2 regions of the Enterobacter sp. AC1 genome follow, and region 1 is predicted to be linked to the other one. Evidence: predicted binding sites of a transcription regulator. Region 1 holds the regulator's gene; the other holds the start of a gene.

Region 1 (16,011 bases):
TTTATCCACGCCCATAGCGCGAGCTGGATAAAGGGTGGCCATACGCAGGACTTCATCAAGCGCAATCCCGCAATGCTCAACCAGGTTACGCACCCCTTCAATCATGGTCAAAGAGGAACCACTCAGCGTACCGTTTTCATCCACACACAGTCCATTGCGGTAGTATATTGTTTTACCGGCAAAAATGAACTGCTCAATATTTGCACCTGCCGGGGCGGTGGCATCCGTTACCAGACAGAGTTTGTCACCTTTCAGCCGCTTGGCATTGCGAATGTTGGTGTAATCGACGTGTAAACCGTCCGCGATAATGCCGCAGTAAACGTCTGGCTCATCCAGAATCGCGCCGACCAGACCCGGTTCACGTCCCGTGATGTACGGCATGGCGTTATAAAGGTGCGTCGCGAAGGTAATGCCCGCGCGGAAGCCGGCTTTGGCCTCTTTCAGCGTGGCGTTAGAGTGGCCCGCTGATACAACAATCCCGGCGGCGGCCAGTTTGCTGATGACGTCAGTGCCGGTCATTTCAGGCGCCAGCGTCACTTTGGTGATGACGTCGGCATTCGCGCACATGTAGTCAACCAGTTCCGCATCAGGTTTACGCACGTAATTCGGGTTATGCGTCCCTTTCTTGACCATATTCAGCCATGGCCCTTCAAGGTGCAGACCCAGCGCCTGATTCGGATATTTGGCCAGGTATTCGCGCATCACGCGGATACCCTGCTTCATGAGGTCATCACTGCTGGTAATGAGCGTTGGCAGATAGCTGGTGCAGCCTGATTTCTCGTTGGCTTTCTGCATGATCTCCAGCGTTTCGACCGTTACCGCATCGGCGGAGTCATTAAATTGCACACCGCCGCAGCCGTTCAGCTGTACGTCGATGAAACCGGGGGAGATTACTGCTCCATTGAGTGAGCGCTGTTCAATCTCCGGCGGCAGCTCTGCCAGCGGGCAAACACGTTCAATCAGGCCATTGGCGATAACAATCGCATGGTCATCCAGAATATCATGGCCGGTATAAATCCGACCGTGGGTTAAAGCGTACATAACGACCCCCGGTTAAAAAAAGCGGCCGCCTCTTGATGAAGAGGCGGTTATTCAATTACAGACCTTTGATGTTCTCAGCTTCTAACTCGTTGAAGTATTTCAGCGTTTTCACCTTCAGCTCCATCGTGGACGGCTCGTCGCAAACGATGACTGATTTAGGATGCAGCTGCAGGCAGCTGATGGTCCACATATGGTTCACGTTGCCTTCAACGGCAGCCTGCAGCGCCTGCGCTTTCACGCCGCCCAGGACCAAAATCATCACTTCTTCGGCATCCAGCAGGGTGCCTACGCCTACGGTCAGAGCGTATTTTGGAACCTGGTTAACGTCACCGTCAAAGAAGCGGGAGTTTGCCACGCGTGTGTCATGGGTCAGCGTTTTAATACGCGTACGGGAAGCGAGAGATGACGCCGGTTCGTTAAACGCGATATGACCGTCGTTGCCTACACCGCCCATGAACAGGTGGATTTTACCGTAGGAACGGATTTTTTCTTCATACTGACGGCATTCTGCGTCAATATCCGGCGCGTTTCCATTCAGCAGGTTAATATTTTCAGATGGAATATCAACGTGATCAAAGAAATTGCGGTGCATAAAGCTATGGTAGCTTTCCGGATGTTCTTTCGGTAAGCCGACGTATTCGTCCATGTTGAAGGTCACAACATGTTTGAAGCTAACCTGGCCTGCTTTGTGCATCTCTACCAGGGCTTTATACGCGGTCAGCGGAGTACCCCCCGTCGGGAGACCCAGTACGAAAGGACGATCGGCGGTCGGTTTGAACGCGTTAATGCGGTTAACGATATGGCGAGCGGCCCATTTGCCGACTTGTTCAGCAGTTGCCAGGGGAATCAGTCTCATTGTTCACCTCAAGAGTTAAAGTAGAAGAGTGGGCGGATGGCTATCGGAACCTGATGCTTAAGCGTAACCTGGAACCTTTCAGGCCGGATCAATCCGTCTTGATTTTTCGAATGATAAAATAAGTTTTCGTTGTTAGCCAGTGAAAGGGAGGGTAATAAACGATATTTGGTGACAAAAATCACAAAAAGTACGCGTTTAATTTGCGATACGAATTAATTTTTCACACACTCACAATGCCAGTGAATCATCAACTGTATATAGAGTTCGTGACACAATAAAAAACAGAGCTGAGAACATGCCTTAAACGGGGTCTCATAGGGGGAAGAAAGTGAGTATTCTAGGTTATTTACAAAAGGTTGGTCGCGCACTGATGGTGCCGGTCGCCACGCTGCCTGCCGCAGCCATCCTGATGGGTGTCGGCTACTGGATCGACCCCAACGGCTGGGGTAACACCAGCGCGCTGGCGGCGTTCTTTATCAAGTCAGGCTCCGCCATTATCGACAACATGTCCGTGTTGTTTGCAATTGGTGTGGCTTACGGTATGTCCAAAGACAAAGACGGTGCCGCTGCGCTGACCGGTTTTGTCGGTTTCCTGGTGTTAACCACTCTCTGCTCGCCTGCAGCGGTGGCCATGATCCAAAAAATTCCGGCGGACCAGGTTCCGGCGGCATTCGGTAAGATCAGCAACCAGTTTGTCGGTATCCTTGTGGGTATCATCTCTGCCGAACTGTACAACCGCTTCAGTAGCGTAGAGCTGCCAAAAGCGCTGTCGTTCTTCAGCGGTCGTCGCCTGGTGCCTATTCTGACCTCCTTTGTGATGATCTTTGTTGCGTTCATCCTGATGTACATCTGGCCGGTGATCTTCGACGGTCTGGTGAACTTCGGTGAACACATCCAGAAACTGGGCTCCGTCGGTGCGGGCGTGTACGCGTTCTTCAACCGTCTGCTGATCCCGGTTGGTCTGCACCACGCGCTGAACTCCGTGTTCTGGTTCGACGTTGCGGGTATTAACGATATCCCTAACTTCCTGGGTGGCGCACAGTCCATCGAAGCAGGTAAAGCGGTTGTCGGTATTACCGGTCGTTATCAGGCAGGCTTCTTCCCAATCATGATGTTTGGTCTTCCAGGCGCTGCGCTGGCTATCTACCACTGCGCGCGTCCAGAAAACAAAGCGAAAGTGCTGGGTATTATGATGGCGGGCGCGTTTGCGGCCTTCTTCACCGGTATCACCGAGCCGCTGGAATTCTCCTTCATGTTCGTGGCCCCTGTGCTGTACGTGATCCACGCTGTGCTGACCGGTATCTCCGTGTTTATCGCGGCAAGCATGCACTGGATTGCGGGCTTTGGCTTCAGTGCGGGTCTGGTGGATATGGTGCTTTCTTCCCGTAACCCGCTGGCAACCCACTGGTGGATGCTGATCCCACAAGGTCTGGTGTTCTTCGCCATCTACTACATGGTCTTCCGTTTCACTATCACCAAATTCAACCTGATGACCCCGGGTCGTGAACTGGCCGTGGCCGGTAGCGAAGCGGATGGTCAGGATGTGAACGTGAGCGGTGTTCAGGATCAGGACGTATCAGGCCTGGCGCGTCAGTACATTGCAGCTGTTGGCGGTTCTGACAACCTGACCGGCATTGATGCCTGTATCACCCGTCTGCGTCTGAACGTGAAAGATTCTTCTCTGGTAAACGAAGCGCTGGCAAAACGCCTGGGCGCGTCCGGTGTTATCCGCCTGAACAAAACCAGCGTGCAGATTATCGTCGGCTTCGTTGCGGAAAAAATTGCCAACGCAATGAAAACGACCGGCCCGGTTGCAGCCGCTGAAGCAAGCGCTGCGCCCGCTGCGGCCCCTGCTGCTGCAAAACCGCAGGCGGTACCTAACGCCAAAACGGTTGCCGCGCTGGTATCTCCCGTCACCGGTGAGGTCGTTGCGATTGAGCAGGTGCCTGATGAAGCGTTCGCCAGCAAAGCGGTCGGTGACGGTGTTGCGGTGAAACCAACGGACAAAACCGTTGTGTCTCCTGCTGCCGGTACCATCGTGAAAATCTTCAACACCAACCACGCGTTCTGCCTCGAAACCGAAAATGGCGCGGAGATCGTTGTCCACATGGGTATCGATACCGTTGCGCTGAACGGTCAGGGCTTTACTCGCCTGGTGGAAGAGGGCGCTGAAGTGGTGGCCGGTCAGCCGGTTCTGGAAATGGATCTGGACTTCCTGAACGCCAACGCGCGCTCCATGATAAGCCCGGTGGTTTGCAGCAACATCGACGACTTCAGTGGCCTGGTCATCCAGGCGAAAGGTCAGGTGGTTGCGGGTCAAACGCCGCTGTATGAGATTAAAGGCAAGTAATCGCTCCTGAGTAGAGTCATGCCTTAAGCGGCGGGGGATATCCTCCGCCGCTTTTTTTTGCAGCAAATGCCCCCATTATTTTCTTCAGAGCCGTTTTAAGGGTTGTCACTACGTCCGGCTTATAAGATCATATGCCGTTATACGTTGTTTACGCTTTGAGGAATCCACGATGAGTGAGGCAGAAGCCCGCCCGAGTAACTTTATTCGTCAGATCATCGATGAAGATCTGGCCAGTGGTAAGCACACCACAATTCATACCCGCTTCCCGCCGGAGCCAAATGGCTACCTGCATATCGGGCATGCAAAATCTATCTGCCTGAACTTTGGCATTGCCCAGGACTATCAGGGGCAGTGCAACCTACGTTTCGATGACACCAACCCAGTAAAAGAAGACATCGAATACGTTGAGTCCATTAAGAACGACGTGCAATGGCTGGGCTTCAACTGGTCTGGCGATATCTGCTACTCCTCTGACTATTTTGATCAGCTGTACGCCTATGCGGTAGAGCTTATCAACAAAGGTCTGGCGTACGTCGACGAGCTGTCTGCTGACGAGATCCGTGAATATCGCGGTACGCTGACCGCACCGGGCAAAAACAGCCCGTTCCGCGATCGCAGCGTGGAAGAGAACCTGGCGCTGTTTGAAAAAATGCGTGCCGGTGGCTTCGAAGAGGGCAAAGCCTGCCTGCGTGCCAAAATCGATATGGCGTCTCCGTTCATCGTGATGCGCGATCCGGTGCTGTACCGTATTAAATTTGCTGAACACCACCAGACCGGTAACAAGTGGTGCATCTACCCGATGTACGACTTCACCCACTGCATCAGCGATGCGCTGGAAGGCATCACCCACTCCCTGTGTACGCTGGAGTTCCAGGACAACCGCCGTCTGTATGACTGGGTACTGGATAACATCACCATTCCTGTGCATCCGCGTCAGTACGAGTTCTCTCGTCTGAATCTGGAATACACCGTGATGTCCAAGCGTAAGCTGAACCTGCTGGTGACCGACAAGCACGTTGAGGGCTGGGACGACCCGCGTATGCCGACCATCTCTGGTCTGCGTCGTCGTGGTTATACTGCCGCGTCTATTCGTGAGTTCTGCAAACGTATCGGCGTGACCAAGCAGGACAACACCATTGAAATGGCTTCTCTGGAATCCTGCATTCGCGAAGACCTCAACGAAAACGCACCGCGCGCGATGGCGGTCATCGATCCGGTGAAGCTGGTTATCGAGAACTATCCGCAGGGTGAAAGCGAGCTGGTCTCCATGCCTAACCATCCGAATAAGCCGGAAATGGGCAGCCGTGACGTGCCGTTCAGCGGTGAAATCTGGATCGACCGCGCTGACTTCCGCGAAGAAGCCAACAAGCAGTACAAGCGTCTGGTGTTGGGTAAAGAGGTGCGTCTGCGTAATGCCTACGTCATCAAGGCAGAGCGCGTAGAGAAAGACGCGGAAGGTAACATCACCACCATCTTCTGTTCATATGACGCTGAAACGCTGAGTAAAGATCCGGCGGACGGCCGCAAGGTGAAAGGCGTTATTCACTGGGTGAGCGCATCCCACGCGCTGCCGGTGGAAATTCGTCTGTACGATCGTCTGTTCAGCGTGCCAAACCCGGGTGCTGCTGAAGACTTCCTGGCGACCATCAACCCGGAATCTCTGGTGATCAAGCAGGGTTATGCGGAGCCTTCCCTGAAAGCCGCTGAAGCGGGTAAAGCGTTCCAGTTCGAGCGTGAAGGTTACTTCTGCCTGGACAGCCGTTACAGCACGGTGGAAAAACCGGTATTTAACCGTACCGTGGGTCTGCGTGATACCTGGACCAAAATCGGCGAATAATAACGCTGCATTGGTCAATGAGAGACAAACGCCGCTTATTGCGGCGTTTTTTTATTTAACGATCATATCGTTAAAGCAGGGGGGTAATAATATCGTGGAAAATATCAGGTCAATGTGGTGCTACTTATTTTTCTGAAAAAAGTTTGTTTTTTATCATCAATACGCAATTTGTAAAAAGTAACAGCAATTAACGATCTTACCCTCTGAAATTTAATGGCTTGCCCCGCCAAATCTCGCCCTCCGGTAAATGTTACAAAGCACTACCAATTATGTGCACTTCGTCATAATCCTGACTTTTGTCCGCTGAAAAGCATTGATAATTCGCGTCGCGAAAAATAACCTAAAGACGGTAGTTAATTCGAGGGTATTTATAACTACCCCTGACCATTTGGTCTTTTTTATTTTCGCCGTTTCAGGCGTTTTAATTCGTCAAAGAGGAATAATCTATGCGTACGTTCAGTGGCAAACGTAGTGCGCTGGCGCTGGCTATTGCCGGTGTGACAGCAATGTCGGGCCTGGTCGTTACACCAGAGGCGAAAGCCGCGGGTTTCATCGAAGATTCTACCCTCACGGGCGGTATTTATTACTGGCAGCGTGAACGTGACCGTAAAGACGTCACTGAAGACAAATACAAAACTAACCTTTCTCACTCCACCTGGAACGCCAACCTGGACTTCCAGTCGGGTTATGCCGCGGATATGTTCGGTCTGGATATTGCTGCGTTCACCGCAATCGAAATGGCGGAAAACGGCGACAGCGGCCACCCGAACGAAATTGCCTTCTCCTCCAGCAACAAAGCCTATAAAGAAGACTGGTCCGGGGATAAGAGCGGAATCAGCCTTTATAAGGCCGCAGCGAAATTTAAATACGGCCCGGTATGGGCGCGCGGTGGCTATATTCAGCCAACCGGCCAGACGCTGTTAGCGCCGCACTGGAGCTTTATGCCGGGTACCTATCAGGGGGCAGAAGCCGGGGCGAACTTTGACTACGGTGATGCGGGTGCGTTGAGCTTCTCTTATATGTGGACCAACGAGTATAAAGCACCATGGCACATCGAAATGGACAAGTTCTACCAGAACGATAAGAAAACCAAAGTAGATTATCTGCACTCGCTGGGTGCGAAATACGACTTCAAAAACGATCTGGTTCTCGAAGCCGCATTTGGCCAGGCGCAAGATTATGTCGATCAGTACTTTGCCAAGGCCAGCTATAAGTTTGATGTCGCGGGTAGCCCGCTGAGCACCAGCTACCAGTTCTACGGTACGCGCGACAAGGTCAGCAACGGTGGCGTCAATGATATTTATGACGGCACCGCGTGGTTACAGGCGCTGACCTTCGGCTACAAGGTCGGTCAGGTTGATTTGCGCCTGGAAGGCACATGGGTTAAGGCGGAAGGGCAGCAGGGGTACTTCCTGCAGCGTATGACCCCGACCTATGCATCGTCCAACGGCCGCCTGGATATCTGGTGGGATAACCGTTCCGACTTCAACGCCGACGGCGAGAAAGCGGTCTTCTTCGGCGCAATGTATGACCTCAAAAACTGGAATCTGCCTGGCTGGGCCGTGGGTGCCTCTTACGCTTACGCCTGGGATGCAAAACCTGCCGATATGGCAACACCGGATGCCTACTACGATCCAAACTATCGTCTGAAAGAGTCCTCCTACAGCCTGGATGCTATCTATACCCTGCAGGATGGTCGCGCGAAAGGCACGATGTTCAAACTGCACTTCACCCAGTATGACAACCACTCCGATATCCCGAGCTATGCGGGCGGTTACGGCAACATCTTCCAGGACGAACGTGACGTGAAATTCATGGTTATCGCACCGTTCACCATCTTCTGATGAATCGTCCGGCGGGTTAGCGCCCGCCGGACCGGAGACTGCACATGATAAAAAAAATCGTAATTGTCGCGCTGCTGGCGTCGGGGCTGGTGGCGTGTGCTCAGACTCAGGCCCCTCAAGAAGACTCCCGTCTCAAGGAGGCCTACAGCGCGTGCATCAATACCGCTGAAGGCTCGCCGGAGAAAATTCAGGCCTGCCAGAGCGTGTTGAATGTGCTGAAAAAAGAGAAAGCGCATGAACAGTTCGCAACGCAGGAAAATGTTCGCGTGATGGATTACCAGGCCTGTATCCAGGCGCGTAAAACCGGTAACGATCAGGAAGTGGCGAAGCGTTGCGACCAGATCTGGAAAGAGATCCGCAGCAGTAACAGTAATTAACCTGCTGTTATCATGCCCGGTGGCGCTAAGCTTACCGGGCTTTTTTATGCCTGAAAACAGGAAAAAAAAAAGCCAACCTTGCGGCTGGCTCAGAGTATGAATACTGATTATTTTGCGTCGTGCGCGTGGTCATCTTCGCGGCAGTCGCCTTCAGCGCAGTGACCGTAAAGGTACAGGCTGTGGTTGGTCAGGCGGATGCCATGACGCGCGGCGATTTCACGCTGACGTGATTCAATGGAATCATCGCTAAATTCAATGACCTTGCCGCAATCGAGGCAGATCAGGTGATCGTGGTGCTGCTGCTGGGTCAGTTCGAAAACAGATTTACCGCCTTCGAAATTATGACGGGTAACAATGCCCGCGTCGTCAAACTGGTTCAGCACGCGATAGACGGTAGCCAGCCCAATCTCTTCACCCATGTCGATAAGACGTTTGTAGAGGTCTTCCGCACTGACATGGTGATTGTCTGGACCCTGAAGCACTTCGAGGATTTTTAACCGAGGAAGCGTAACTTTCAGGCCAGCCTTCTTTAATGCGGTATTGTTGTCAGTCATGCGGAATCTGTCCTGTTGCTAAACGATTCACTTCTGTAGGAAGTGACAGAAAATGCACCCGGGATAATGCGTCTCATTATAGAACTGCCATGGCTAAATGAAAACTGCAAGTCTCAGGCAAAATATGCTTATAAAAACGTGGTATCACCAACAAACTTGTTCAAAGGAAAACCACGTTTATCAGGGAGACATTGTACAGGTCTGGACGAAAAAGTTAAAAGATTGTAGCGATTAATTTAATCGGTTTGACCTGGAGCACTGGCGCAGCCGCCGCTGCGCCGCGGAAGAAATCAGGCGTTAAGAATATCGTCCAGGTGCAGTTCCTCACGGATCTGCTTAACCCATTTCTCAACGCGCTCTGCCGTCAGCTCTGGCTGACGGTCTTCATCAATGGCCAGACCCACGAAATGATCGTCATCGGCCAGGCCTTTAGACGCTTCGAAGTGGTAACCGGCAGTTGGCCAGTGGCCAACGATCGCTGCGCCATTCGGCTCAATGATGTCGCGGATAGTCCCCAGCGCGTCACAGAAGTACTCGGCGTAGTCTTCCTGATCGCCGCAGCCAAACAGGGCGACCAGCTTTCCGTTGAAGTCGACTTCTTCCAGCGTCGGGAAGAAATCATCCCAGTCGCACTGGGCTTCACCGTAGTACCAGGTTGGAATACCCAACAGAAGAATGTCATAGCCTTCGAGATCTTCTTTGCTGCTCTTGGCGATGTCATGCACATCAGCAACGTCTTTACCGAGCTGTTTTTGAATGTTTTTTGCGATATTTTCGGTATTGCCGGTATCACTGCCAAAGAAAATGCCGATGATTGCCATGAGTAAAATAACCTCTTGAAACTTAATAGTATGGTGGCGCAATTTGGCCACGGATAAGGGCAATAATAGCAGAACTGGCAACCCTGCGGAAACAGCTATCGCGCAGGACTGCACTCTGTGCTACATGAAAAGGGCGATAAAGGGGATTTTCAGACTTATGCCTGGCTGCGTAACGTCTCAAGCTGGGCGATCAACATCTCTTCAATGAGCTCGCTGCGGCTGATATTCCGCGCGTCAGCCAGCTCGTTAAGCGCATCGACGGCGTCGGCGTTAAGCTTCAGTTCGACACGCTTAAGCCCACGATTTTTATCGCGTTTAAGCTGATTGCGTTTATTGATACGCAGCTGTTCATCGCGCGAGAGCGGATTCGTCTTGGGTCGTCCCGGTCGACGCTCATTCGCGAACAGATCTAGTGTCGTACGGTCCGTTTGTTCTTTGGCCATGATTCTGAGACTTCGGGGGAAACACGCCGCCCTGCTAATGCCCGGGCGATAAGCGCGCCATCATACATCACCAAAAACGGCACGCCAACGACTGGAAGCCCGCAGCCTTCCAGTCGCTCTCTTTTTAATCAATTTGCAGTATCAGCAAGATAGCGGCGAATGGCGCGCAACACGGCATCAGGTTTTTCAGCATGAACCCAGTGTCCGGCCCCGGCAATCACGTGGGCGCGCGCCTGCGGGAATTGTGCCAGCAAGGTGTCGCGGTACGCGTCGGTAACATAAGGAGAGTTACCGCCACGAATGAAGAGGGTAGGGTGTGGCCAGGCAGGTACCGTTTCCCAGCCCACGATATTATTGTACTGCGCCCAGAGCACCGGCACGTTAAAACGCCATTGTCCGTCAACAAACGACTTCAGCAGGAACTGCACGACGCCTTCTTCATCAAGATGGTCACGCATGACCGCAGCCGCCTGCTGGCGGGTCGCAGCGCCCGCTTCAGTGACCGCATTGATGGCAGCAAAAATCTCGTCGTGACGGCGGACGTCATAATCCACGGGCGCGACATCAATTACCACCAGGCCGTTAATACGTTCCGGCGCAAGCGCCGTCAGGGCCATTACCGCTTTGCCGCCCATTGAATGCCCGATGAGTGTTACCTTCTGCAGGCCGTTGGCGTCCAGCGTATCCAGCAGATCCTGTGCCATCGCGGCGTAGGTCATTTCGTCTGAACGCCCGGAAAGACCGTGATTGCGCATATCGACCTGTAAAATATCGTGGTCGGTAACCAGATCGCGCGCCAGCACGCCCAGGTTATCCAGGCTGCCAAAAAGCCCGTGAACCAGTACGATGGGAGAATTATTGTTCGGCGATTGTGCAGTTTGCGCTCGGGTATTCAATTTCATGGCAAAGTTCTTTTTTTACGTATGTCAGGTTAGGGTATCATGTTGACCATTCTGCCGCCCGGCTGCAAGGTTCCAGTTTAATCTGACTTTTGCTGCCAACCGGGTTTGACGCTATCCGCTGTTGGGATTTGACCCTATAATCCCAATGACTTGTATTCAGATAAGAAATCGCACTGGATTAAGATGAAAACAATCGAAGTTGATGACGAACTCTATCAGTATATTGCCAGCCAGACGCGGCATATCGGGGAGAGCGCGTCCGACATTTTACGGCGCATGCTTAAAATTTCCGCCGCTTCACAGCCTGCAACCCCAGTCACCAAAGATGTCGTGTCTCAGCCGAGCGTTGCTGCACAGGCTAAACCTGCCGTGACGCCGGCAAAAGATAAAGTGCGCGCGATGCGCGAGCTGCTGCTGTCCGATGAATATGCGGAGCAGAAAAAGGCGGTTAACCGCTTTATGCTGGTGCTGTCTACACTTTATTCACTGGATAACAAAGCGTTTGCTGAAGCGACCGAGTCGCTGCACGGTCGTACTCGCGTCTATTTCGCGGGTGACGAGCAGACGCTGCTGCAAAATGGCAACCAAACCAAACCAAAACATGTTCCTGGCACCCCGTACTGGGTGATCACCAATACCAATACGGGCCGCAAGTGCAGCATGATTGAACATATCATGCAGTCCATGCAGTTCCCGGCGGAATTGATTGAAAAGGTTTGCGGTACAATTTAACCCTTGCATCAGAAGGACCCGGTAATGGCAAATCACAGCCGTGCAGGCCAACCTGCACAACAAAGCGATTTGATTAACGTCGCTCAGCTGACCGCGCAGTATTACGTGCTGAAACCGGTCGTGGGCAACGCAGAACACGCAGTGAAGTTTGGTACATCTGGTCACCGCGGGAGCGCGGCGCGCCACAGCTTTAACGAACCGCACATTCTGGCCATTGCTCAGGCCATTGCGGAAGAGCGCGCTAAAAATGGCGTTACCGGTCCGTGCTACGTGGGGAAAGACACCCATGCGCTGTCTGAACCGGCGTTCATCTCTGTGGTGGAAGTGCTGGCTGCAAACGGCGTTGATGTGATTGTTCAGGAGAACAACGGTTTCACCCCAACCCCTGCGGTGTCTAACGCAATCCTGGTGCACAATAAAAAAGGTGGCGCGCTGGCAGACGGGATCGTTATCACGCCATCCCATAACCCACCGGAAGACGGCGGCATCAAATACAACCCACCTAACGGTGGCCCGGCAGACACCAACGTCACCAAAGTGGTGGAAGACCGTGCGAACGCCTTGCTGGCAGACGATCTGAAAGGCGTGAAGCGCATCTCCCTGGATGCCGCCATGGCGTCCGGACACGTTAAAGAGCAGGATCTGGTTCAGCCGTTCGTGGAAGGGCTGGCGGACATCGTTGATATGGCGGCGATTCAGAAAGCTGGCCTGAAGCTGGGTGTGGATCCGCTGGGCGGCTCCGGTATTGAATACTGGAAACGTATCGCCGAGCATTACAAGCTGGACCTGACCATCGTGAACGATCACGTCGATCAGACCTTCCGCTTTATGCACCTCGATAAAGACGGCGCGATCCGTATGGACTGCTCCTCAGAGTGTGCGATGGCGGGCCTGCTGGCGCTGCGCGACAAATTCGACCTGGCGTTTGCTAACGACCCGGATTATGACCGTCACGGTATCGTCACCCCTGCCGGGCTGATGAACCCGAACCACTATCTGGCCGTCGCGATTAACTACCTGTTCCAGCACCGTCCGCAGTGGGGCAAAGAGGTGGCCGTCGGTAAAACGCTGGTCTCTTCAGCCATGATCGACCGCGTGGTCGACGCGCTGGGTCGCAAGCTGGTGGAAGTGCCGGTTGGCTTTAAATGGTTTGTTGACGGTCTGCACGACGGCAGCTTCGGCTTCGGTGGTGAAGAGAGTGCCGGTGCGTCATTCCTGCGCTTCGACGGCACCCCGTGGTCAACCGATAAAGACGGCATCATCATGTGCCTGCTGGCGGCGGAGATCACCGCGGTCACCGGTAAAAACCCGCAGGAACATTACAATGACCTGGCGGCACGCTTTGGTGCGCCAAGCTATAACCGCATTCAGGCTGGCGCGACGTCAGCCCAGAAAGCGGCCCTGTCGAAACTCTCTCCGGAAATGGTCAGCGCAAGCACCCTGGCGGGTGACCCGATCACCGCGCGTCTGACGGCGGCACCGGGCAACGGCGCATCCATTGGTGGTCTGAAAGTGATGACCGACAACGGCTGGTTCGCCGCGCGTCCATCCGGTACGGAAGATGCGTATAAAATCTATTGCGAGAGCTTCCTCGGCGCTGAGCATCGCCAGCAGATTGAGAAAGAAGCGGTAGAGATTGTCAGCGAAGTGCTGAAAAACGCGTAAGTGGTGTTTGGTGCGGGCTGATGCCCTCACCCCGTCCCTCTCCCACAGGGAGAGGGAGAAAACATTAAAAACGGCAACCTCAGGGTTGCCGTTTTGCTTTTACCTAACTATGTTTATTCTTCAATTCAAACCGTGGTGACACCAGACCGTACAGCGTCCAGCCCATAAAGGTCACCATCGCGCCATACAGCATCGCCTCCTGGCCGGATGAGTAGAGCGCATAGAAGCTGTAGATTGCCCCAATCAGCGCCACGATATTGGCCGCTCGCGCCTTGCGTGGTTCCACCTTCGCGACTTTCTGAATAATCACCAGCGCCGCCATCGACAGAATATAAGGAATGATATTTGTCACAACCGCCAGGTTGACCAGCACGTTGAACTGGCTGTTCAGCGACGGGCTTATGGTCATCAGCGACAATCCGCTCTGGAAGATGACAATCGCCAGCATGCCCTGCACCGGCGCATCGGCTTTGGTCACGCGGGAGAAGATTTTCGGGAAGTAACCTTCGTCAGCCGAAGATTTGAAAACCTGCGCGATGGTGAACTGCCAGCCGAGGAGCGAACCGCAGCAGGACATCACCATCAGACCCATGATCACCTTCCCGACTTCCGGGGTGAACATCTGCGCGAAGGCCAGCCCGAACGGCGCCGTGGAGTTAGCCAAATCCATGTTCGGTACGATGCCGGCAATAACGTTAGTTGACACGATATAGATCACCGCCGCACCCAGCGTTCCGCCCAGAACGGCAATCGGGACGTTCTTTTCCGGGTTCTCTACCACTTCCGCGTTTGCACAGGCGGATTCCAGACCGAGGAAGGCCCACAGCGTCATGGCGATTGATGACCCGACAGCGCTAAAGAACGGCACGTGGTGCGGGTTCCAGGAGTTGGCGTACAGCGTCGGGCTAAACCAGAACCAGCCGATGATGCACAGACCGACTACCGGGATAATCACGCCCCAGACGGTGATGCTGCTGAGCTGCCCGGTGATGCGCGCGCCGCCAAAGTTGGCCACGGTGCAGATCCACAGCACGCCGATGGTGGCTAAACCAATCTGTACCGGGCTAAGTGTGGCCCCAAACAGCTCCGTGCCGTAACCCACGGCGGAGATGGCAATCGCCACGTTAGCGATCAGCAGCGACACCCCGTAGGTATAGTTGGCCATAAAGTTGCCCGACTTGCCAAAGGCGTATTCGGCATAGCCCCCCATCCCGCCAGACTTACGGCTGAACATCCCACACTTGGCAAATGCCCACGCCAGCGCCATTGAACCGACTGCCGTTACCAGCCAGGAGATAATCGAAATGGTTCCCACTTCGGCGAGCTTGGTGGGCAGCATGATAATTCCGGATCCCAGCATGTTGACCATGGTGAGGATGGTGAGTTGCACCACGCCCATCTTATTGGACTTGCTCATAATTTTTCTCCTTTCAGCAGAGATGGCTGAGCGGCGGGTTGTTTAATGACGTAGCAGCGAACCTGTTTTTGACCGTCACACTCCTCGACGTATACGCCCTGTAGCTCCGGCGCAAAACCCGGTAACAGGTTGATGCCCTCTTCCAGCGCGGCAAAGTAGCGCAGCACGGAGCCGCCCCAGACTTCCCCCGGGACAACGCACAGCACCCCTGGCGGATAAGGAAGAGCGCCTTCGGCGGCGATGCGGCCTTCCGCGTCGCGCAGGGACACCAGTTCAACCTCACCGCGCAGATAGGCGTAGTTCGCGTCCTGCGGATTCATCATCACCCGCGGGAAGTGAGACTTGCGGAACATCTCTTTTTGCAGCTGTTTCACGTTGTGGCGGGCGTACAGGTCATGCATTTCCTGGCAGATTTGGCGTAGGGTGTAATCCGCGTAACGCTCAGGATGCTGTTTATAGAGAGAGGGCAGGACCTCTTTTAGCGGCACATCGCTCTCGAGCAGTTTTTCGAAGCGCACCAGCTGCGCCACCAGCTGCTGTAGTTTGCCCATATCTTCCGCAGGGGTGAGCAGGAACAGGATCGAGTTGAGATCGCATTTCTCCGGCACGATGCCATTTTCACGCAGGAAGTTGGCGAGGATGGTGGCGGGTACGCCGAAGTCCTCATATTCCCCGGTGCGGGCGTTGATGCCCGGCGTGGTCAGCAGCAGCTTGCACGGGTCGATAAAATACTGGTGCTCAGCGTAGCCCTCAAAGGCGTGCCAGCGTTCACCCGGCACGAAGTGGAAGAAGCGCAGATCGGTCGCAATGTCCGCCGTGTCCCAGCTTTCCCAGGGACGGCCATCCACCGTTTCCGGCACGAACGGGCGCAGATACTGACAGTTCTCCAGGATCAGCTTGCGCGCCTCGATACCGTTCACCACGCAGTCCATCCACATGTTGCGGCCGCTCTGGCCTTCATGCATCCGGGCGTTGATGTCCAGCGCGGCAAACAGCGGATAGAACGGGCTGGTGGAGGCGTGCATCATAAAGGCATTATTCAGCCGCTTGTGCGGGACATAGCGCTGCTGGCCTTTGATATGACTGTCTTTCTTGTGGATTTGCGAGGTCTGCGAGAAGCCTGCCTGCTGTTTATGCACGGACTGGGTAACCAGGATCCCCGGGTCGTTTTC
Region 2 (16,011 bases), on a different contig from region 1:
CGCGGGCATGGTGTGCGAAACGCTGACCATGATCCTGGTGGTCGTCTGGGCCCCCACCACCGCACTGGGGCTGGATATCGTCTCGAAAATCGGTATTCCGATGATCCTCGGCAGCGTCTGCATCGGTTTTATCGTGCTGCTGGTGCAGAGCGTCGAAGGGGAAAAAGAGGCCAGTGCCGCACGTCAGGCCAAGCTGGCGCTGGATATTGCCAACAAAACGCTGCCGCTTTTCCGCCACGTTAACGCGGAATCGCTGCGTCAGGTCTGCGAGATTATTCGCCACGACATCCATGCTGATGCCGTCGCCATTACCAATATCGACCACGTTCTGGCCTACGTCGGCGTGGGGGAGCACAACTATCGCGACAATGACGATACCATAAGCCCGACCACCCGACAGGCAATTAACTACGGTAAAATCATTATTAAAAACAATGATGAAGCCCACAGAACGCCGGAAATCCACTCCATGCTGGTGATCCCGCTGTGGGAAAAAGGCGTCGTGACGGGCACGCTGAAAATTTATTATTGTCACGCGCATCAGATCACCTCCTCACTGCAGGAGATGGCCATTGGCCTGTCGCAGATCATCTCCACCCAGCTTGAAGTTTCGCGGGCAGAGCAACTGCGTGAGATGGCAAATAAGGCAGAGCTGCGCGCGCTGCAGAGCAAAATTAATCCTCATTTCCTGTTCAACGCCCTGAACGCTATCTCTTCTTCCATTCGTCTTAATCCGGACACCGCGCGCCAGCTGATTTTTAACCTGTCGCGCTATCTACGCTACAACATTGAGCTGAAAGATGACGAGCAGATCGACATCAAAAAGGAGCTGTATCAAATCAAAGACTACATCGCGATTGAGCAGGCGCGCTTTGGTGACAAACTCACGGTCATTTACGATATTGACGAAGAGGTTAACTGCGTGATCCCGAGCCTGCTTATCCAGCCGCTGGTCGAAAACGCAATCGTACACGGTATACAGCCCTGTAAAGGCAAAGGCGTCGTCACCATCAGCGTCACCGAAAGCGGCAACCGCGTGCGCATTGCCGTGCGCGATACCGGCCACGGGATTGATCCAAAAGTTATTGAGCGCGTGGAGTCTAACGAGATGCCCGGGAATAAAATCGGCCTGCTGAACGTGCACCACCGGGTCAAACTGCTTTACGGCGACGGACTGCATATTCACCGTCTTGAACCGGGCACCGAAATTGCTTTTTACGTCCCGAATGAACGCTCTCTCGTTCATACGACCACATCATTGTTACCCCATGTGGAGTAACCCATGAAAGTCATCATCGTAGAAGATGAATTCCTGGCTCAACAGGAGCTAACCTGGCTTATCAAAACCCACAGCAATATGGAGATTGTGGGCACCTTTGATGATGGTCTGGACGTGCTGAAGTTTTTGCAGCATAACCGGGTCGATGCCATTTTCCTGGATATTAATATCCCCTCGCTGGATGGCGTATTACTGGCGCAAAACATCAATCAGTTTGCCCATAAGCCGTTTATCGTTTTCGTCACCGCGTGGAAAGAGCACGCCGTGGAGGCTTTTGAGCTGGAGGCATTTGACTATATTCTGAAGCCTTATCAGGAGTCGCGGATTGTCAGCATGCTGCAAAAGCTGGAGGCCGCATGGCAGCAGCAGGCTGCGCCCGCGAACGCCAGCCCAGCGGTGCGGGAAAACGACACCATCAACCTGGTCAAAGATGAGCGCATCATCGTGACGCCGGTCAATGACATCTACTATGCCGAAGCCCATGAAAAGATGACGTTTGTCTATACGCGGCGGGAATCTTACGTGATGGCGATGAACATCACCGAATTCTGCAGCAAACTGCCGGCGGCACACTTTTTCCGCTGCCACCGTTCGTTCTGCGTGAATTTAAACAAGATCCGCGAGATCGAACCGTGGTTTAACAACACCTATATTTTGCGCCTGAAAGATCTGGATTTTCAGGTGCCGGTGAGCCGCAGCAAGGTGAAAGAATTCCGCCAGTTGATGCATCTGTAAAGAAAGCGCCCCCTCCTTCCGGAGAGGGCTCTGTGTCAGAGGATTTGACCGAGAACCTGACGCAGGTGGGCCCCCGAGCCAAGCAGGCCAGGGTTATCATGCACGATCAGATAAACCGGAATGTCCTGCACATAGCTTCTGAAACGGCCTTTATCTTCAAACCCGCCGCGGAAGCCTGAGGCCTTAAAGAAGTCGAGGAAGCGCGGTACGATGCCACCCGCAATATAGACGCCGCCGAAGGTACCCAGCGTCAGCGCCAGGTTACCGCCGAAACGTCCCATGATTACGCAGAACAGCGACAGCGCGCGGCGGCAGTCAATGCAGCTGTCCGCCAGCGCGCGTTCGGTGACGTCTTTCGGCTGCAGGTTTTCCGGCAGACGACCGTCCGATTTCACAATCGCACGGTACAGGTTCACCAGCCCCGGACCGGAGAGCACGCGCTCGGCGGAGACGTGGCCGATTTCAGCGCGTAATTCTTCGAGGATAATGCCCTCTTCTTCGCTGTTTGGCGCAAAGTCCACGTGGCCGCCTTCACCCGGCAGGCTCACCCAGCGCTGAGCAACGTGAACCAGATGCGAAACGCCCAGACCAGTACCGGCCCCGTAAACCGCAATCGGCTTGCCTTCGACCGGTTCGGCACCGCCAAACTGGATCAGATGCTCTGGCTTCAGCATCGGGATCGCCATGGACACCGCGGTGAAGTCATTGATGATTTCAAGATGCGCAAAACCGAGGTTTTTTTTCATCCCGGCGATGGAGAATGCCCAGGTATGGTTGGTCATTGCGACCCAGTCGCCGGTTATCGGGCAGGCAATCGCGATGCAGCCGTCTTCAACGCTCAGCTGCTGCTCTTCCAGGTAGACGCGGACAACGGCCTCAAGGCTTGGATAATCCAGCCCTGAGTAGGTTTTTGCCCGGGAAATTTCACCACTACTTACATCGCACAATGCGAGGCGCGCGTTCGTGCCGCCCACATCGCCTACCAAAGCATACTTTGTCATTCTTCTACTGCTCCGCTAAAGTCAGAATAAATCTTTTGGGACACTGTAAGTTCAAGGCGTGATAACAACAACGACCGGAAGGTGAATGCCCATGGATTATCGATCTTCGTCACAGAATAACTTTACCGTTTCAGCACCTTTTGCACTATTGCCATAAAGCTGATTGTGCAAAGTAACGTCATTGCGTTTTGTACAAGGAAATCATCATGCTCCACCCGCGAGCCAGAACCATGCTGTTGCTGGCAATCCCGGCGCTAATCATTGGCATAGCCTCAAGCCTGGTGCTCATTGTCGTGATGAAAGTCGCGTCGGTGCTGCAAACGATGTTATGGACAGCGCTTCCGGTAAAACTGGGCGTCACCCCTGATTCCTCTGCCTGGATCATTATGATGCTGACGTTGACCGGCATTGCGGTGGGCCTGGTCATCCGTTTTAGCCCCGGGCATGCCGGCCCCGATCCGGCGCAGGAGCCGCTGATTGGTGCCCCGGTTTCTCCTTCCGCGCTGCCGGGGCTGATCGTTGCGTTGATTGTGGGCCTGGCAGGCGGCGTCAGCCTGGGGCCTGAGCATCCGATTATGGCGGTGAATATTGGCCTGGCGGTTTTCCTCGGTTCACGCATTTTGCCCCGCGTTGGCGCGCTGGACTGGACCATCCTCGCCTCAGCAGGCACCATCGGGGCGCTTTTCGGTACGCCCGTTGCCGCAGCACTGATCTTTTCTCAGACGCTCAGCAGCAATAACGACGTCCCGCTCTGGGATAAACTCTTTGCCCCGCTGATGGCCGCAGCCGCCGGGGCGCTGACGACCAGCCTGTTTTTCCATCCCCATTTTTCCCTCTCCCTGCCCCACTACGGCCAGATGCAGATAGCCGATATCTTCAGCGGCGCCGTCGTTGTCGCGATTGCCATCGCGCTGGGCATGGTGGCGGTATGGTGCCTTCCACGCCTGCACCGGCTGATGCATAAACTCAAGCACCCGGTATTGATTCTGGGTATCGGCGGTTTGATTCTCGGGGTTTTAGGGGCAATCGGCGGAACGGTGACGCTGTTTAAAGGTCTGGACGAGATGCAGCAGTTGGCCTTCAGCCAGGTGTTTAGCGTATCGGATTATCTGCTGTTTGCCGTGATAAAACTGGCCGCACTGGTGATGGCTGCAGCCTGCGGTTTCCGCGGCGGACGCATCTTCCCGGCGGTCTTTGTCGGCGTAGCGCTGGGGCTGATGCTCCACGAACACGTCGATGCCGTTCCGGCAGCGATTACCGTTTCCTGCTCGATTCTGGGGCTGGTGCTGGTGGTCACGCGCGATGCCTGGCTGAGCCTCTTTATGGCCGCCGTGGTAGTACCGGATACCACCCTCATCCCGTTACTTTGCATCGTGATGTTGCCCGCCTGGCTCCTGCTGGCGGGCAAACCGATGATGATGGCCTGGCGAAACGACAGGTAATCAGGCGCTGTTGCGCGCTTCCAGCGCTTTAGTAAGCGCCCCCAGCAGCGGCGGGATGTCGGCTTTCGGCAGCATCACCTCAATCAGCGAGAGCCGCTCGTGGTGCGCCACTTTTTCAAGGACGTCCGCCAGCTGCTCCACTTCGCTGACCCGCCAGCACTGGGCATGAGGATCGAGGCTCAGCGCCTGCGGGATTTGCGTCCAGTTCCACAGCGCAATATCGTTATATCGCTGCTCTGGCCCGTGGATTGCCCTTTCCACCGTATACCCTTCGTTGTTCAGAACCAGAATGATCGGATGCTGTTTATCCCGCAGCATCGAGCCGAGCTCCTGGATGGTGAGCTGCGCCGCGCCGTCCCCCGTCAGCACAATCACGCGCCGGTTCGGGCAGGCCGTTTGCGCGCCAAATGCCGCCGCCAGCGTGTAGCCAATCGACCCCCACAGCGGCTGGACGATAAAATTCACGTCTGCCGGAAGCCGAAGATCGATCGCGCCGAAGGCCGAAGTGCCCTGATCCGCAAGAATAATGTCTCCCGGACGAATAAACGTCTGCAACGTTCTCCAGAAATTCTCCTGCGTCAGCGTGCCGTCCGGCTGCAGATAGGCCATCGCGTTTTGAGACGACGGTGCAGGCGTGCCGTGCACGTGCTGCTTGCACAGTTCCACCAGCGTCTCAATCGCCTGAAGCATCGGGATACCGGTAAACCAGATATCCCCGACACGTGCGGCATGAGGCTGAACTTCTATCGTTTGCGACGGGGTTAACTGGTGGGTGAAGCCGGCGGTCAGGGTATCGGTAAATCGCGTGCCGATGCACAGTACCGTGTCCGCCCCTTCAATCGCTTCTTTTACCGCGCCGGCGCTCGCTGAACCGCTGTACGTCCCGTAAAAGCCTGCGTGTCGCTCGTCAAAGATGCCTTTGCCCATCAGCATGGTAGCGTGCGCCATCGGCACTTCTTTGACCCATTTCTGTAGTGCATGCTTCAGGCCATGGCGCAGGACAAGGAAATCGGCCAGCAGCGCCGTGCGCTTGCTCATGGCCAGCTTGCTCTCGGCGGCATCCCGGAACGCCTTCAGGCAGGCGCTATCGGCATGCGCATGCCGGAGAGTGAGAGCGTTTACAGGAGGCGTGGCGGCTTTTTTTGCCACATCGGCAGGCAGCATAAGATAGCCGGGGCGACGTTCCCGGAGCATGGTAGTTAACACCCGATCAATCTCATAGCAGGCATTTTGTTCGGTCAGGATCGCCTGTGCGGCAGTGATCGGTTCGCTCATATGGTAAAAGTGACGAAACTCGCCGTCGCCCAGCGTATGGTGCAGCAGTTCCCCTCGCTGCTGTGACGCCATACCTGGCGCCCCCACAATATGCAGTACCGGAACGTGCTCGGCATAGCTGCCCGCAATGCCGTTCATGGCGCTTAACTCTCCTACGCCAAATGTCGTCAGCAGCGCGGCGAAGCCCTTACATCGGGCATATCCATCAGCGGCATAAGAGGCGTTTAACTCGTTGGCACAGCCCACCCAACAGATATCGGGGCTGTCTATCACGTGGTCGAGAAACTGCAGGTTATAGTCGCCCGGCACGCCAAACAGATGATCGGCTCCACAATCAGTAAGACGGTCCAGCAGGTAATCGGCGACGCAGTATGGGGTACGCATGAACAGGTATCCTTCTAATGTTGACCTCACCTTGAGTATTAAAGAAGCGTGATGGCTGTCCAGAATTGGCGCTAAGAAGGGTATGGAAAGAATGCTTTACAAAAAATGCTGCGCTATGCTGCTTTTTTTCACGTTAATGTAAACGCATACACTGATTTTTCTCTTCAGCGCCAGAGGTCATAAGAATGGGTTATCAGCCGAACAAAAATCGTTATCAGACAATGGAGTATCGCCGCTGCGGGCAAAGCGGGCTCAGGTTGCCCGCCATCTCGCTTGGGCTGTGGCATAATTTTGGCGATACCACGCTTATCGAAAACAGCCGTCAACTTTTACAGCGCGCGTTCGATCTGGGTATTACGCATTTCGACCTTGCCAATAATTATGGCCCGCCACCGGGATCCGCCGAACGTAATTTCGGACGCATTTTGCAGGAGGATTTCCTGCCCTGGCGCGATGAGCTGATCGTTTCAACCAAAGCGGGGTATACCATGTGGGATGGCCCGTACGGCGACTGGGGGTCACGCAAATATTTGCTGGCAAGCCTGGATCAAAGCCTGAAGCGCATGGGGCTGGAGTATGTAGATATCTTTTATCACCACCGTCCCGACCCACAAACGCCGCTGCTGGAAACCATGAAAGCGCTTGACCACGTGGTGCGTCAGGGAAAAGCCCTGTATGTCGGGTTATCCAACTACCCGGCCGATCTGGCCCGCCAGGCGATTGATATCCTTAATGACCTTGGAACCCCCTGCCTGATCCACCAGCCGAAATACTCCATGTTTGAACGTGCGCCGGAAGCGGAGTTGCTGGACGTATTGAAGGAAAAAGGGGTTGGCTGTATTCCCTTCTCGCCGCTGGCCGGGGGACAACTGACCAACCGCTATCTGGACGGCATTCCCGCAGACTCCCGCGCGGCAAGCGGCAGTAAGTTCCTTAACCCTGACCAGATTACCGAAGCGAAGCTGGAGAAAGTAAGACAACTCAACGCGCTGGCGGAAGGCCGAGGCCAGAAGCTGTCGCAGATGGCGCTGGCCTGGATATTACGCCACGAATCGGTGACGTCTGTGCTGATTGGCGCGAGCAAAGTCGCCCAGATTGACGATGCCGCGGGTATGCTGGAAAACCGTCATTTCTCCGCCGAAGAGCTGGCCCGTATTGAAGCCATCCTGAACGGCTCAAAATAAAACCACTTTTAGCAAAAAGTGCTCCCACTCAGGAATTCGGAGTTGAGGCGATGAAACGAGCCTTTACCAACTCGTAATATTGCGTTAACAGGCCCAACAAAGGCCCCGATCGTGAAGGAGAAAGAGTATGTTCAGGTCACTGATTCTTGCAGCGGTATTACTGGCTTCATCAGCCCCGCTGATCGCCACTGCGGGCGAAATCACCCTGTTGCCATCAGTAAAATTACAAATTGGCGATCGTGACGACTACGGCAGATACTGGGACGGTGGCTACTGGCGCGACCGTGACTACTGGCATCGTCACTATGAGTGGCGCGGCGATCGCTGGTGGAAACATGATAACGGCAGACACCGCGGATGGTATAAAGACAAAGCGTATGAGCGCGGTTACCGTGAAGGCTGGAAAGATCGTGACGACCGCCGCGGCGGCTGGGGTCACGGCAAAGGCCATGGTCACGGCCATCATCACTAATCATAAAGGCGCCCCGCGGCGCCTTTTTTGTTAAAGCCCCAGCGCGGTTCCAATCAACAGCCACAGGTTCAATGCCACCACCACCACCACAATGGCCCATCCGGCACGTTTCACCAGCGTTGAGTTGACCAGATCGCCCATCAGGGTTTTGTTGCTGGTAAAGATCAGTAGCGGCACCAGCGCCAGCGCGATACCAAAGCTCAGCAATACCTGGCTCATGACCAGAATTCGCGTGGGATCGAGCCCCATCAGAATCACGATAAATGACGGCAGCATGGTGACGGAACGACGCACCCACAGCGGAATATGGAACCGGACAAATCCCTGCATTACCACCTGACCTGCCAGCGTGCCCACCACCGTCGAAGAAAGACCGGCAGCCACCAGGCTCAAACCAAATATCGTGGCGGCTGCATGGCTCAGGAGCGGCTCCAGCGTGAGATAAGCCTGGTCGAGATCGGCGATGCCGGTATGGCCGTTAAAGTGGAAAGCGGCGGCTGCGGTAGCCATCATCGCCAGATTCACAAACCCCGCGATGGTCATGGCTATAGCCACATCCCACTTGGTTGCGGAATAACGTTCTTTACGCGTCCCACCGTGGAGATGCTGGGTCAGCGAGGAGTGCAGATAAATCACATGCGGCATGATGGTCGCCCCCAGTACCCCGGCGGCCAGGAACACCGCTTCCGAGGTTGGCAGGCTTGGGATCACCATCCCTTTACCGAGCTGCGCCAGATTAGGTTGAGAGAAAATCAGCTCGACGATGTACGCCGCCGCGACAAACAGCAGCAGACCGCCGATGACCTTCTCCAGCGGTTTTTGGCCGCGACGCTGCAGCATCAGGATCAGGAATGTAGCAATCCCGGTCAGTACCGCCCCCTGCAACAGCGACACGCCCAGAATCAGCTTAAAGCCGATCGCCGCACCGATAAATTCAGCGAGGTCCGTTGCCATGGCGATGATTTCCGCCTGAACCCAGTAGAGCCAGACGGCCGGACGCGGATAATGATCGCGAATTTGCTCAGCCAGATTTTTACCGGTGGCAATCCCCAGCTTTGCAGAGAGCATCTGAATCAGCATTGCCATCAGGTTAGCCCAGACAACCACCCACAGCAGCTTATAGCCGAAGCTCGCCCCGGCCTGAATGTTGGTCGCAAAGTTACCTGGATCGATATAGCCAATGGCAGCGATGAACGCAGGTCCCATTAATGCGAACCGCAACTTGCGCGCTGCTCTGCTACTGCTACCCTCTACGCGACTGTTTGTCATTTCTGCCTCTGAAATATAGCCTTTGCTATGTTTAATGCTATCAAAATGAGAATGATTATCAAGATCATTTGTGAAGTTTACAGTGATTTCTCTGATAGCCTGGAACGATAGACGGGCGGGTAAGCGAGGGCGATTTAACAGAAAGCGAAATCACGCGCTCTTTTGTGAAGACTAGCACACAAACTTAACTTTTCACTCATTTACCTAACATAACAAAAATGTATTGTGGATCACTATTTTTGAGACTCGTCACAGGATGTAACTATAGTGTGCCCTTGATCTCGTTTTCTTTTCGCTTGTTACATAGAATGTGCACGAAAATTAAACCTGCCTCATATTTGGAGCAAATATGGACCGCGTCCTTCATTTTGTCCTGGCACTTGTTGTCGTTACTGCACTTGCATTGCTGGTCAGCACAGACCGCAAAAAAATTCGTATTCGTTATGTTGTCCAGCTGCTGGTCATTGAAGTATTACTTGCGTGGTTCTTCCTGAACTCCAACGTCGGCCTCGGCTTCGTGAAAGGCTTCTCCGAAATGTTCGAAAAACTGCTCGGATTCGCTAACGAAGGGACGAACTTTGTCTTCGGTAAAATGAACGACGAAGGTCTGGCGTTCTTCTTCCTGAAAGTTCTGTGCCCAATCGTCTTTATCTCCGCGCTTATCGGTATTCTGCAGCACATCCGCGTTCTGCCGTTCGTTATTCGTGGAATTGGTTTCCTGTTATCCAAAGTGAACGGCATGGGTAAGCTGGAATCGTTTAACGCCGTAAGTTCCCTGATCCTCGGTCAGTCTGAGAACTTCATCGCGTATAAAGATATTCTCGGCAAAATGTCCCGTAACCGCATGTACACCATGGCGGCAACCGCAATGTCTACCGTTTCCATGTCTATCGTGGGCGCGTATATGACCATGCTGGAGCCGAAGTACGTTGTTGCTGCGCTGGTTCTGAACATGTTCAGCACCTTTATCGTGCTGTCGCTGATCAACCCGTACCGCGTTGACGCCAGCGAAGAAAACATCCAGATGTCCAACCTGCATGAAGGCCAGAGCTTCTTCGAAATGCTGGGTGAATACATTCTGGCCGGTTTCAAAGTGGCGGTTATCGTTGCCGCCATGCTGATCGGCTTCATTGCGCTGATTTCTGCGCTGAACGCCCTGTTCGCCGCGGTGCTGGGTATCTCCTTCCAGGGTATTCTGGGCTACATCTTCTACCCTGTTGCATGGGTGATGGGTGTTCCGGCTCACGAAGCGCTGCAGGTGGGCAGTATCATGGCGACCAAACTGGTTTCTAACGAATTCGTGGCGATGATGGATCTGCAGAAAATCGCCAGCACGCTTTCTCCGCGCGCGGAAGGCATTCTGTCCGTGTTCCTGGTCTCCTTCGCGAACTTCTCGTCCATCGGTATCATCGCCGGTGCGATTAAAGGTCTGAACGAAGAACAGGGTAACGTGGTTTCTCGCTTTGGCCTGAAACTGGTTTATGGCTCTACCCTGGTGAGCGTCCTGTCTGCTTCTATCGCGGCACTGGTTCTGTAACGTTTACCGTTAAACAAAAAAACCGGGAGCCTGGCTCCCGGTTTTTTTATGCCCGTAATTCTTCCAGCGGTTTGGGTTTGCCTATCAGATACCCCTGCAGGTAGTCCACACCAAAGCGGAGCAGCATCTCGCGCTGCGCCGGTGTTTCTACATATTCAGCAACCACGCACAGCGATTTTGTCTTCGCCAGATTACACATCGACTGCACGATCATCGCATCCATGTCATCGGTACAAATGTCTTTCACAAAGCAGCCGTCAATTTTAATGATGTCCGCCTGCAGACGCCTGAGGCGCTCATAGTTCGCGTAGCCCGTACCAAAATCATCAATGGCAATCCGGAAACCGTAATCCCGCAGCTGCTGGAGATTGCTGATACTGCTTCCTGAATTCGAGAAGGCCTGCTCCTCGGTGATTTCAAGAACGACGGCCTGAGGCGCGATGCCGTGCTGCTCAAAGAGCGCGCAAATCTCACCGGCGACCTCTTTTTGCATCAGCGTCAGCGGCATCAGATTAACGGAGAAGCGGGCACCGGCCTGCGTCGCAGGATGATCGCGCAGCCACGCCAGTAATTTTTCCATGACGTACATATCGAACCGGTGGCTCAGGTTGAACTGGGCAATCAGCGGAATAAAGCGATCGGGGGTAATCATCTCTCCCTCGCTTTCCATACGCGTCAGAATTTCGTAGTACCCGCTGCCGTCGGCCTTCTGGATGGGCTGTGCGTAGAGATGGAACTGACCGGCCTCCAGGGCATGTTTAATCCTCGCCAGCATCAGCACGCGCTCTGTCGTTTGTCCTGAAGCCGCTTCGAGGCTATTCGTGAGCGCAAGAACGTTGTGCTCGCCGCAGGATTGCTCAGCCAGCCAGCTCAGTTGGCCCAGCGTGTGGTGCAGCTTTTCACCGTTTTCAACCATTCCCCAGGACGCGCCAAACTCGATATCCAGCCCGGTATTGTTCCAGAAAATCTTGCGGCTATTCAGCCGATCGACCATATGCTGGAGACGTTCAGCGATTCCCGGCCCCAGTAATACCAGCACCAGCTCGCTTCCCGGAAGCTGGAAAAGCGCTTCATCTTTTTGCAGAAGCGGTTGAAGCGACGCGGCAATCGTTCGTTTGCAATGGACCCGCATGAGGATCCCGTAGTGGCGGCTTAAAAACTCCAGGTTATCCATACGCAGAATGCTTACTTTTGCATCCGGGTGAATCTCAAGATGATCCTCCAGCGCGCGAATATTGGGCAAACCGGTCAGCGGATCGGTGAGCGCCCTGTTCTGCCATCCCCGCTTCAGCCACTCGCTGCGCTGGTAAATTCGCGACATGTAAAGCAAACAGATGGCGAAAGAGATAAGTACGGAGAGGATAAAGGAGAGCGAATGGCCCGATTCCACCCCGTTAAGAAAATTGTAGTTGTAGGACAACAGCAGGAGTGCAGATGCTGCCCACAGCAGAGAGATAAGCGCATAGGTCAGGCGACTTATCGCTAAGGTAAAAAGAATAAAAATCAGCGGCATCAAATAGCCCGCAATGACGGGTGATTCAAAGGGGCCGCATAAAATGACGAGAATGAAACTTAAAAACATCAACCAGACAAAAATATATAATGAATTCTTGTGAAAAAACACGGGCTTCACGCTTCGCCGCCAGAAATTCTTCGCATAACGAGGATTAATTATCATTCTTAATGGGTAATAGAACATCATGGTAAAAATCAGCGCCGCGCATATCAGGCTTTGTATATCCACAACGTTATAAATTACCGTCCCTTCACCGAAAAAGGTTGAAATAGTCACCGGAAAATCAAACAAATAGCCCGCCATATACATCGACAGCTTAATACCTATCGGCACGATAAAACCGAGCCAGAATATACGTAAACCGATGTGCTTGTTGGGGATGGAGTAGCGCCAGCGCTTGCCCAGCGTGAGGCGCAGAAGGCCGCACGCCGCGAACAATGCAAAGGTCTGACAAAACAGTAATACTGAATATTGTAGCGGTGCTAAATTAACATAAAATAAATTAGTGACACTAAAACCTAACAAAATGGGAAGAATGGCCTTGCGTCCAAATAGCAGAATAATCGCCAGCATAACGCTTAGCGGTAACCATGCTAAATATACGTCGTGACCATTTACAATTGCGCGGGGAGAGAGATAACGGGAGACAGGTACCGCAATCAGGCAAAGTGCCAGGGCAATCATAAATATCTTTACATTATTGTAAGTTTTTCTATTCATTAATCAGGGGCGTTATTTTCCGGGGGAATCATTGACCGGATGGATAATAGGTTTATTAATTGCGCGAATCAAGTTCAAGTCTATTTATAGACTGGTTTATTGATGTCGATTGAGGTGAGGTACAGGAATATCTTCTTTTTGATAACAAAATGCGGTGATGGGCGTTACAAACAGATAAAAAAAACCCTCGTCTTTCGACGAGGGTTTACAATTTTGGTGGAGCTAAGCGGGATCGAACCGCTGACCTCTTGCATGCCATGCAAGCGCTCTCCCAGCTGAGCTATAGCCCCACATGTTACTTTACTGACCGCACTCTGTTGGGTTCAGAGTTTGGTGGAGCTAAGCGGGATCGAACCGCTGACCTCTTGCATGCCATGCAAGCGCTCTCCCAGCTGAGCTATAGCCCCATCGTAAAGCTGTCATGTTGACGGGCGGCATAATATGAATTCCGCTGCGGAGTGTCAACGGCAAAATCAACGGCTGCGGTTCAATCGCCGAAAAATCATGCAAATGAATCACTTTGCGAGCCCTCTCGCAGACATGAGTTAAGCCTGTCACGTTTTCAGCTAAAACGGTGCTATAAAATGAGCCGTTAATTAACCCCACGAATATTCAGGAAATTGCATGATCAAGGAACGAATGACGCCAGAAGAGTTAGCCCTGCTCACTGGCTATAGCCGCCAGACCATCAATAAATGGGTACGCAAAGAGGGTTGGATTACTTCACCAAAACCAGGAGTCCAGGGCGGGAAAGCGCGCCTGGTGCATGTGAACGAAAAAGTGCGTGACTTTATCCGCAGCGCACGTCGTGCAACGGAGACGTCCGAACTGCCGGCAGGCACCAGCCATGACGGTTCGCTTCACGCCCTACTCCTGACGCTGGCCAATGAAATGACGCCGGAAGAGCAGAAGCAGATGACATCGCTGTTGCTGCGGGAAGGGATTACCGGATTATTGCAACGTTTAGGGATTCGCGATCAAAACTGATATGAGAAGATTACGTAGCAAAATGACCACGGAAGAACTGGCGGAAAGTTTGGGCGTTGCCAGACAAACGGTTAACCGCTGGATACGCCAGCAGGGATGGAAAACCGAAGGGCTCAACGGCGTAAAGGGCGGTCGGGCGCGGCTCATTCATGTTGATGCGCGCGTGAAGGAACATATTATGAGCCTCCCGGCGATCCGAAACCGTCAGGCGGTTTACCATCTCGCGGAGGTCACCTCTTCCTATAGCGAACCGTCTTCAAACCTGCGTCCAGGCATTATTGAGACCCTGGAAAATATGACTCAGCCAGAGCAGAAGCGTCTGGAAGACTTTTTGAAACGCGAAGGGATACGCGGCTTTCTTATGCGTCTGGATATTGCTGAATGAAACCCATAAAAAAACGGCAGGTAACCCTGCCGTTCTTCTTATCGAGGACTTAATTACTGCTGATTTTCGCGTTCAGCAATAAAGTCGAGCGCTTTGTTAATGCGCGCCACGCTGCGTGACTTGCCGATGGCATGAACCGTCACATCCAGCGCTGGGGACTGCCCCGCACCGGTCACCGCAACGCGCAGCGGCATTCCGACTTTACCCATGCCGACTTCCAGCTCGTCTGCCGTCGCCTGAATGGCGTGATGCACATTCTCAGCGGTCCACTCGGTAAGTGCAGCAAGCTTATCACGCACCACTTCCAGCGGCTGACGCGCAACCGGACGAAGGTGTTTCTTCGCGGCGTCCGCGTCGAACTCATCAAACTCTTCATAGAAATAGCGGCAGCTTTCAGCAATCTCTTTCAGCGTTTTGCAGCGCTCGCCAAGCAGTTTCACCAGATCCGCCAGCTCAGGGCCGGTGCGGGTATCAATATTTGCCTGCTCGATGTGCCACTGCAGGTACGTCGCCACATATTCTGGCTGCATGGTATTGATGTAATGGTGGTTCAGCCACAGGAGCTTGTCGGTATTAAACGCGCTCGCGGATTTGCTCACTGAGCTCAGAGAGAACAGTTCAATCATCTCTTCGCGGCTGAAGATCTCCTGGTCGCCGTGGGCCCAGCCCAGACGCACCAGGTAGTTCAGCAGCGCTTCCGGCAGATAGCCGTCGTCGCGGTACTGCATAACGCTTACCGCACCGTGACGTTTAGACAGTTTCTTGCCGTCGTCGCCGTTGATCATCGAAACGTGGGCATAGACCGGAACAGGCGCATTCAGCGCTTTCAGGATGTTGATCTGGCGCGGGGTATTGTTGATATGGTCTTCACCACGAACAACGTGGGTAATTTCCATATCCCAGTCATCAACCACCACACAGAAGTTGTACGTTGGGGAACCGTCGGTGCGGCGGATGATGAGGTCATCCAGCTCCTGGTTGCTGAACTCGATCGGGCCACGGATCTGGTCGTCAAAGATCACAGAACCCTCCTGCGGGTTAGCAAAACGCACCACGCAAGGCTCATCAGCAGCATGCTCGCTGTGGTCGTGGCGGCAGCGGCCGTCATAACGCGGCTTTTCACCGTTTGCCATTTGCTCTTCACGCAGCGCATCCAGACGCTCTTTGGAGCAGTAGCATTTATACGCCGTGCCCGCGACCAGCATCTCATCAATGACGGCGTTATAGCGGTCAAAACGTTTGGTCTGGAAATACGGGCCTTCGTCCCATTCCAGATTCAGCCAGTTCATCCCATCCATAATGGCTTCAATTGCTTCCGGCGTGGAGCGCTCAAGATCGGTGTCTTCAATACGCAGTACGAACTCACCTTTGTTGTGACGTGCAAATAGCCAGGAATAGAGAGCGGTACGTGCACCACCGACGTGCAGATAGCCTGTCGGGCTCGGCGCGAAGCGAGTTTTGATTTTCATGAAATGGCCTTACGTTATAAAGATGCCGGCAATCGGCAAATCCTGGGGGAAAAAACGATGGGCAATATTCTATCACTGTGGGGGGAATCCTCAATGTTGATCCCTTTATCGTGACCAGGTTTGCGATTTTTGTTTAGAAATCATGCGCCACAGCCCGTTTCGCGATCGTTTTGTTTAATTTTACGACGAACGAATAAAAACTTTAGAAAATGCGTTGACTCATTTTCAACTCTCCCTATAATGCGACTCCACACAGCGGGGGTGATTAGCTCAGTTGGTAGAGCATCTCCTTTACACGGAGGGGGTCGGCGGTTCGAGCCCGTCATCACCCACCATCTACTTCGGTAGACTCGCAG

The links. Region 1 encodes Fur, which represses iron uptake genes when iron is present. Its sites were predicted from a motif close to ATAATAATGAGAACNACTATCAA; they were not measured.
Region 2: M2433_RS12225 (Nramp family divalent metal transporter) is a predicted target of Fur. The motif match lies at 9,081-9,103, and genes of this name have one in related genera.

The regions. Positions count from the first base shown of each region.
Region 1 is NZ_JBNDIZ010000002.1:395,299-411,309, forward strand. It holds gene nagA (N-acetylglucosamine-6-phosphate deacetylase) at 1-1,041, opposite strand, end outside; gene nagB (glucosamine-6-phosphate deaminase) at 1,097-1,897, opposite strand; gene nagE (N-acetylglucosamine-specific PTS transporter subunit IIBC) at 2,226-4,247, shown strand; gene glnS (glutamine--tRNA ligase) at 4,417-6,084, shown strand; gene chiP (chitoporin ChiP) at 6,531-7,928, shown strand; gene chiQ (ChiQ/YbfN family lipoprotein) at 7,976-8,305, shown strand; gene fur (ferric iron uptake transcriptional regulator) at 8,413-8,859, opposite strand; gene fldA (flavodoxin FldA) at 9,150-9,680, opposite strand; gene ybfE (LexA regulated protein) at 9,836-10,123, opposite strand; gene ybfF (esterase) at 10,252-11,025, opposite strand; gene seqA (replication initiation negative regulator SeqA) at 11,209-11,757, shown strand; gene pgm (phosphoglucomutase (alpha-D-glucose-1,6-bisphosphate-dependent)) at 11,782-13,422, shown strand; gene potE (putrescine-ornithine antiporter) at 13,526-14,839, opposite strand; gene speF (ornithine decarboxylase SpeF) at 14,836-16,011, opposite strand, start outside.
Region 2 is NZ_JBNDIZ010000003.1:523,291-539,301, forward strand. It holds gene M2433_RS12190 (LytS/YhcK type 5TM receptor domain-containing protein) at 1-1,279, shown strand, start outside; gene M2433_RS12195 (LytR/AlgR family response regulator transcription factor) at 1,283-2,014, shown strand; gene glk (glucokinase) at 2,050-3,015, opposite strand; gene M2433_RS12205 (ion channel protein) at 3,222-4,457, shown strand; gene ipdC (indolepyruvate decarboxylase) at 4,458-6,116, opposite strand; gene mgrA (L-glyceraldehyde 3-phosphate reductase) at 6,302-7,300, shown strand; gene M2433_RS12220 (DUF2502 domain-containing protein) at 7,428-7,772, shown strand; gene M2433_RS12225 (Nramp family divalent metal transporter) at 7,803-9,041, opposite strand; gene M2433_RS12230 (NupC/NupG family nucleoside CNT transporter) at 9,391-10,578, shown strand; gene M2433_RS12235 (EAL domain-containing protein) at 10,625-12,814, opposite strand; tRNA gene M2433_RS12240 (tRNA-Ala) at 13,029-13,104, opposite strand; tRNA gene M2433_RS12245 (tRNA-Ala) at 13,146-13,221, opposite strand; gene M2433_RS12250 (YfeC-like transcriptional regulator) at 13,439-13,801, shown strand; gene M2433_RS12255 (YfeC-like transcriptional regulator) at 13,803-14,186, shown strand; gene gltX (glutamate--tRNA ligase) at 14,240-15,655, opposite strand; tRNA gene M2433_RS12265 (tRNA-Val) at 15,915-15,990, shown strand.